3 regions of the Fodinicola acaciae genome follow, and region 3 is predicted to be linked to each of the others. Evidence: riboswitches for the same ligand, from Rfam matches in the RefSeq annotation. Region 3 holds a riboswitch; each other region holds the start of a gene.

The links. Region 3 has a riboswitch for cyclic di-AMP ahead of GNX95_RS13110 (hypothetical protein). Riboswitches for the same ligand answer to the same signal wherever they lie in the genome.
Region 1: linked by a shared signal. The riboswitch ahead of GNX95_RS16655 (C40 family peptidase) and the one ahead of GNX95_RS13110 (hypothetical protein) in region 3 are both predicted to bind cyclic di-AMP.
Region 2: linked by a shared signal. The riboswitch ahead of GNX95_RS16225 (C40 family peptidase) and the one ahead of GNX95_RS13110 (hypothetical protein) in region 3 are both predicted to bind cyclic di-AMP.

Annotation. Positions count from the first base shown of each region.
Region 1 covers NZ_WOTN01000002.1:292,365-294,623, reverse strand. The annotation lists gene GNX95_RS16660 (protealysin inhibitor emfourin) at 1-384, shown strand, start outside; cyclic di-AMP (ydaO/yuaA leader) riboswitch at 572-725, shown strand; gene GNX95_RS16655 (C40 family peptidase) at 773-1,705, shown strand; gene GNX95_RS16650 (hypothetical protein) at 1,815-2,183, shown strand; gene GNX95_RS16645 (hypothetical protein) at 2,180-2,259, shown strand, end outside.
Region 2 covers NZ_WOTN01000002.1:203,174-205,432, reverse strand. The annotation lists gene GNX95_RS16230 (FAD-dependent monooxygenase) at 1-519, shown strand, start outside; cyclic di-AMP (ydaO/yuaA leader) riboswitch at 811-954, shown strand; gene GNX95_RS16225 (C40 family peptidase) at 970-1,941, shown strand; gene GNX95_RS16220 (CAP domain-containing protein) at 2,050-2,259, shown strand, end outside.
Region 3 covers NZ_WOTN01000001.1:2,792,472-2,794,730, reverse strand. The annotation lists gene GNX95_RS13115 (MauE/DoxX family redox-associated membrane protein) at 1-436, opposite strand, end outside; cyclic di-AMP (ydaO/yuaA leader) riboswitch at 717-849, shown strand; gene GNX95_RS13110 (hypothetical protein) at 923-1,699, shown strand; gene GNX95_RS13105 (NAD(+)/NADH kinase) at 1,718-2,259, opposite strand, start outside.

The sequences.
Region 1 (2,259 bases), on a different contig from region 3:
ACGGGTACGCCGCACGATCCGCCGGCGACCAGCGCGCCGGGCAACGAGCTTCCGGCGCTGGCGTTTCACCGCACCGGCGGCATCGCCGGCGTCCAGGACGACCTGCGGATCACCGCCGCCGGCCAGCTCACCGCGAGCAGCCGGCAGCGGGACGTACGGCACGACACGCTGACCGCCGCCGAACGCGCCGAGCTGCTCGCGAAGCTGCGCAACTTCTCCGTCACCGACCGGCCACCGCGGCCGCCATACCAGATCGCCGACGGCTTCACGTACGACATCACGGTCAATGGCCGAAAAGTGCGTTTCGAGGACGGCGCGGTGCCCAAGCCGGCCAAGGAGCTGATTTCGGTGCTGAGCGCGATCTTCTCCCGCGTCGTCAGGTGACACTTTGTCCGGCAGGGTACGCATTTGCGGCCAAGCGTCGCGCGCATAACACCTGGTTGGCGCGGACTCAACGAAATATTCCCGGCGCGCCGTAACGCGCCTCGACCCCGTAACGATGGAAGGGCAGAGGCGATGTCGTAAGCTTCGCCTCTGTCGGTCGAGAGTCAGGCGCTCAACCGGGTGCCGTCGGCTGACGCCGCCGAATCGACGTCCGGCAGGGGTCGGACGCGAGCCGGGGACCCGAGTTCCTGGGGTGAATCCGCGATCCGTCGCGGTAGGGCGATTTTTTCTTCCCCGCCCGAATCCGTCAGCTAACTCGGTAGGCGGTCATCGCGGAAGAAGGAGTCTTCGAGAAGTGACGCTATGGCAGCGCCTTCGTGTCCTTGTCGTGCCTACTCTCCTCACCACTGGCCTCGTCGCCGGCTCGATGGCTTTCGCCAGCCCGGCCGCCGCTGACCCCAGCCTCAGCCAGGTCCAGCAGCAGATCAGGACGATCGAGAACAAGCTGGACACGCTCAACGACCAATACAACACCGCCAACGTCAACCTGACGCGCGTCAAGGCGCAGCAGGCGACGGTCAACAAGCAGCTCGCCGCCACACAGGCCAAGCTGAGCGCGTTGTCCGACCAGACCGCCTCGTACGCCATCAGCGCGTACAAGGGCGGCGACGTGAGCATGATGAGCTCGATGATCACCAGCGGCTCGGCGGACACCTTCCTGGACCAGCTGACCACGCTGGACGCGCTCACCGGCAAGACCGCTGGCGCGCTCAAGCAGCTCAAGGACGCCAAGGCCGCGCAGGCCGCGCAGCAGGCGAAGGTCAACAAGCTGACCTCCGACGCGCAGACCCTGGTCAACACGCTCACCACCAGCAAGAAGACCTACGACGCACAGCTCAAGCCGCTGAAGAAGCTGCGCGCCAAGCTGGACCCGAGCGAGTTCGGCTCGGACGCGGACGCGCCGGAGGCGCCGGTCGGCGCACCGACCACGGTCAAGTTCGCGTACGCGCAGCTCGGCAAGCCGTACGTGTTCGCCGCCGACGGCCCCGACTCGTACGACTGCTCAGGCCTCACGATGGCCGCCTACCGGCAGGTCGGCATCAGCCTGCCGCACTCCGCACACGAGCAATACCAGGGCAACCCGCACATCTCCCGCGGCGCGGTGGAGGCCGGCGACCTGGTGTTCTTCAACGGGTTCGGGCACGTCGGCCTGGCCATCAGCAACAGCCAGGTGATCCACGCGCCGACCGAAGGCGAAAACGTCAAGATCTCCAGCATCGACTCGATGGGCTTCGTCGGCGCGGCACGTCCGGCCGGCTGATCGACCCGCGTACGCGTGAAAGGCCCGGCACCGGTTCTGGTGCCGGGCCTTTCCACGTGACACGCCCCTCTAAGGTTGCCTACGCAAGATCCAAACCGAAGGAGCCGCATTGGGTTTCGTCAGCTCTCTGGCCGGCCTGGCCGGTCAGCTTCCGCTCTGGATCGTGCTGATCGGCGGCCTGGTCGTCACGACGATGCGGCGGCGCCGCAATCCGCGGGCCGCCACGCTCGTCCTGGTCGGACTGATCGCCGCGCTGGTGTCCCTGCTGATCAGCACCTCGATCATCATGGTGGCGCCGTTCATCCCGACGATCATCAGAAACCTGGACCTGTCGACCGCCAGCTACAGCATCTTCATCGCGGTGGTCAACGTCATCGGCAGCCTGCTCGCCGCCGTCGGCTGGGTGATGGCGATCCTCGCGCTGTTCATGGTGCGCAAGCCGGCGCCGCCAGCACCTGCCTACGGAGACAGCCAGTGAACACCGCCGTCAACTTCCTGCCGTATCTCAGCACGCAGATCCCGGAGGTCCTGGCGCTGATCGCCGGCGTCGTGGT
Region 2 (2,259 bases), on a different contig from region 3:
CGGGCGATGTTCGGCGTGGTCGGCGGTCCGGCCGACACTCTGTGGTGGTTCGCGCGGGTTTTCGGCGAGCCGATGAGCCGCGAGCAGGCCGCCGGGAGGACCGCGGCCGACTGGCGCGACCAGCTCGTCGAGCTGCTCCGGCCGGACCGTACGCCGGCGGCCGACATCGTCGCGGCGACCGACGAGATCGCCGGCCGCAACAACTACGACATCCCGTCGGTGCCGAAGTGGCACAACGGCCGGATGACGATCGCCGGCGACGCCGCGCACGCCGCGTCACCGTCCGCCGCGCAAGGCGCGTCGATGGCCGCCGAGGACGCGATCGTACTGGCGAAATGCCTGCGTGACATTCCCGACGCCGAGCGCGCGTTCAGCACGTACGAGCGACTACGCCGTCCGCGCGTGGAGTTGGTCGTCGAGGTCGCGGCCACCATGAGCGGCCGGCCGGCGAGCCGGCCGACCGGCGGCGACTGGCTGAGCGAGCTGCAATTGGACTGGGAGACGCCGGTCACTCAATAGCAGAGAATTGGTGATACGTGGGTCGCATGACCGCCTTCGGTCGCGGGTTTTTCCTTACGCACCAGCCACTGTGAATTCTCCGACATTATGCCGGCACACAGATAAGGTTTCGTTAAGGAGAAATTGACCTCTGGTCCGGTCATTCCGGACGTACTCCCCTTCCCACCAGCCAAAAAAGGTCAACCATGCGTGGTGCGTAACACGTCGATCCGATCCCGCGATACGACAGGTGAGGCGACACCGAGTAGGGTCGCATCGGTTTGTCGATTCGCAGGTGTCACCCGACACCATCGGCAAACGCCGCCGAATCGGTATGCGTACCGAACCGGGGACCCGTGTTTTCTGGGGTGAATCCGCGGCTTGCCGCGGTAGGGCGACAACTTTCTTCCCCGCCCGAATCCGTCAGCTAACTCGGTAGGCGGTGAGCGTGGAAGAAGGAGTTACGCGAGAGTGACTCGCGCTCGCGCGCTGAGTAGGCGCAAGCATGCCCTTTTCATCCCCATCGTCACGGCTTCACTGCTGGCCAGCCTGGTGTCCACCACCCCGGCGTCGGCGGCACCGACCCAGCCGGACATCGGCCAGGTGAACGCGCAGATCCAGGCGCTCACCCAGAAGCTGAACACCGCCAACGAGCAGTACAACACCGCCAACGTCCAGCTCACCAAGGTCAAGGCGCAGCAGGCCACGCTCGGCAAGCAGCTGGCCGCCACCCAGGCCCAGATCGCCATCCTGCAGCAGCAGGCCGGCTCGTACGCGGTCAGCGCGTACAAGGGCGGCGACATGAGCATGATGACCTCGATGATGACCAGCGGCTCCGCCGACCAGTTCCTGCAGCAGATGACCACGCTGGACGCGCTGACCGCCAAGGCCGCGGCACCGCTGCTGCAGCTGCGGGCGGCGAAGAAGGCGCTGGACGCGCAGAACGCCAAGCTGCAGGCGCTGTCCACCTCGGCGACCAACCTGGTCACCACCCTGGCGGCCAGCAAGCAGAGCTTCAACGCGCAGCTCCAGCCGCTGATGGCGCTGCAGGCGAAGCTGTCGCCCAACTACGACGAGGGCACCACGCACGCGGTCGCGCCGCCCGGCTCGTCGCCGGAGGTGCGGTTCGCCTTCGCGCAGCTGGGTGAGCCGTACGTGTTCGGCGCGGCCGGTCCGGACAGCTGGGACTGCTCCGGCCTGACCATGATGGCCTACCAGCAGGAAGGCATCAGCCTGGACCACTCGGCGCACATGCAGTACGCCGCGCTCAAGCACGTCTCGCGGTCCCAGGTGCAGGCCGGTGACCTGGTCTTCTTCTACGACTTCGAGCACGTCGGCATCGCCATCAGCAACAAGCAGGTGATCCACGCGCCGCAGCCGGGTGAGAGCGTCAAGATCAGCAACATCGACATCATGCCGTTCGCCGGCGCCGCTCGCGGCTGACCACCGAACGGACAGCGCCACGCCGGCCCCCGACGGCGTGGCGCTGTTCTTATCGGTTTCACAGGTTGGCCAGGAACGGTTGACCGGCAGCGGACAGTTGTACGTGACGTGAGCACGACCGTCACGGACCTGGTCGCCGGCGCGAACCTGGTCCTCCCGCAGGGCCCGGTGTCGATCACGGTGACCGGGCCGTACGACCTGTCCGGCCTGGTCCTCGGCCGCGACGGCCGGGTCACCGGCGACGCCGACTTCGTCTTCTACAACCAGCCGGCGACCAGCGGCGTCACGCTGCGCTCGGCCACGCTGACCGTCGACCCG
Region 3 (2,259 bases):
CGGCGAGGTCGACACCGGCGGATCCGAGTGTGCCGGCGGCGCCGGCGATCGTTACGCAGATCAGGAAAATGTTTCGTACGACGTGGACTGGGCCGAGCGGCGTCGTCGACTTGCCGAAGCAGCGGCACGGCGTACGCTCGCCGCGTCGCACCGAGATGACGATGCCGACCGCGAAGGCGGCGAGCAGGACGGCGGCGATCGCGAAGCCGGCGACCGCGCTGCCGGCGTACGGCACCGCGACCAGCACGACGATCAGCGCTTCGGCGGCGACGACGACGTACGCGACCGGCCGCGCGAACGTCCCCGGCACGACGCGCATCTGCCGGACGGATGTGACGAACGCGGTGAACGCCGACGGCCCGACGAGCTTGGTCGCGGCGGAGGCGGCGAACACCACGCCGATCAGCAGGCGGCAGGCGATCGCCACGTAGTCCATGTCCCCGCTCCTCGGCTCGACGTGCGCGCAGGATATGTCCGGTCTGGCGAACGTGTCGAGATCTCCATCGCCGCACGCGGCACATGCGCGCCAGGCATCGATCTCGGTGGACGTGTCCTGATCAGGCAAAATGACTGTCGCTTTACGACCTTTTTCCTGGTCGTACGCGGTAAAACCGAACGACACGGTTGTGATTTGGGCGACCTGCTGAAACTTTGCCGGAGGTCGTGGTTAGAGTCATCGTGTTCGTCCGGTTCACCCGTCCTTCATCCGGAAGGCAGCCGGGCGGCCGCCGAGTCCCTCCGCGGAGGGAGCCGGGGACCCAGGTTCCTGGGGTGAATCCGCCACGTGCGGTAGGGCGACTCCTGGCCCGAACCCGTCAGCTAACCCGGTAGGCAGCCGAAGGAGAGGAGAGTCGCGTGGTCCACCTCCACGCAGTTCACCGTCCCGCTGTGCCGAGGACGGTGGACGAGTAGGGGTCCGACGTTGAGGTACGCGACCAACGATCCGCCGCCGGGCACGCTCCTGCAGGGCAGCACCAAAGCGTCGTACTTCTGGGACGACGGCTCCGGCATCGCCGGCGACACCGGTGATCCGGCCGGTGGCCAGGGGATGCACAAGGGCGTCTTCGCCAGTCCGAGCTGGCCGCTGGGCACCGAGGGCTACGTCACGTACAACGGCCGCAAGGCCGACTTCGTGATCGGTGACCGCGGCCCCGGCTTCCCGTCCGACCACGGCGTCATGCTGGACATCGACGGCCAGACGTACGCGCAGCTGACCGGCGGACACTGGAACAGCGAGACGCACATGGTCGACGGCTTCGGGCCGGGCCACATCCAGGTCACGTACGTGGTGACCAAGTGGGGCAGTGGCACCGGGGTCAAGGGTCCGCCGCAGCCGTTCTCCAGCGGCGCGTGGAAGGTGCACGACCCCCGGCCCAACCTGCCGAAGGTGCAGGTCACGACCACTCCGGTGACCGGTCCGGCGAAGAGCAAGACGCTGGTCGAGCACGGCACGATCGCCGACAACAACGTCACCGCGACCGCGCCGGCCGCGGCTCCGCACGCGCTGGCTGACCCGGTGGTCGCTCCGGCGACCGCGGTGTCGGCGATGGTCGGCATCGGCCTGGCCGCCGCCGTCGTCAAGGTCCGCCAGCCCGGCGGCATCGGCGCGCCGGCTGGCCGCCACCGGCACACCTCTGGCCGTCACCGCCGCGGCGCGATCACCTTCGCTCCGGCCGTACGCCCCTCCTTCGCCATGTAGCTCGTCACCCTCGCTGGGTCAAGCGTCGCCGTCGGCGAGTGCGGCCGGCGCGTCGGCGAGTGAGAAACGGTCGCGCAGCCGGCGGAAGAAGTCGCCTGGCCGGATGCGTACGAGCTGCGCCGCGTGCTCGGCCGGATGGACGGTGATCCAGTCGCCGGGGTCGAGTACGCCGCGCAGCTGCCCGTCGACGCTGACCGCCACCTGACCGGAGCGGTCCAGCACGCGTACGGACGCGGCCTCGTCGGCGGCCAGCACCACGCTGCGGTTGAAGATCATGTGCGGCGCGACCGGCGTGAACACCAGGCCGCTCAGCTTCGGCGACAGGACCGGACCGCCGGCGGCCAGGTTGTAGGCCGTGGAGCCGGTCGGACTGGACACGATCAACGCGTCCGCCGAATACGAGGCGAACTCGCATTCGCCGAGGTAGACGGCCAGGCTGGCCTGCCGGTCGCGGGCCAGCTTCTCGAACACCACGTCGTTGAGCGCGGTCACGTCCAGCTCGACGCCGACTCCCTTGGTCTGGCTGACGACCCGTCGCGGTGGCGGCGGCAACAGCGGCC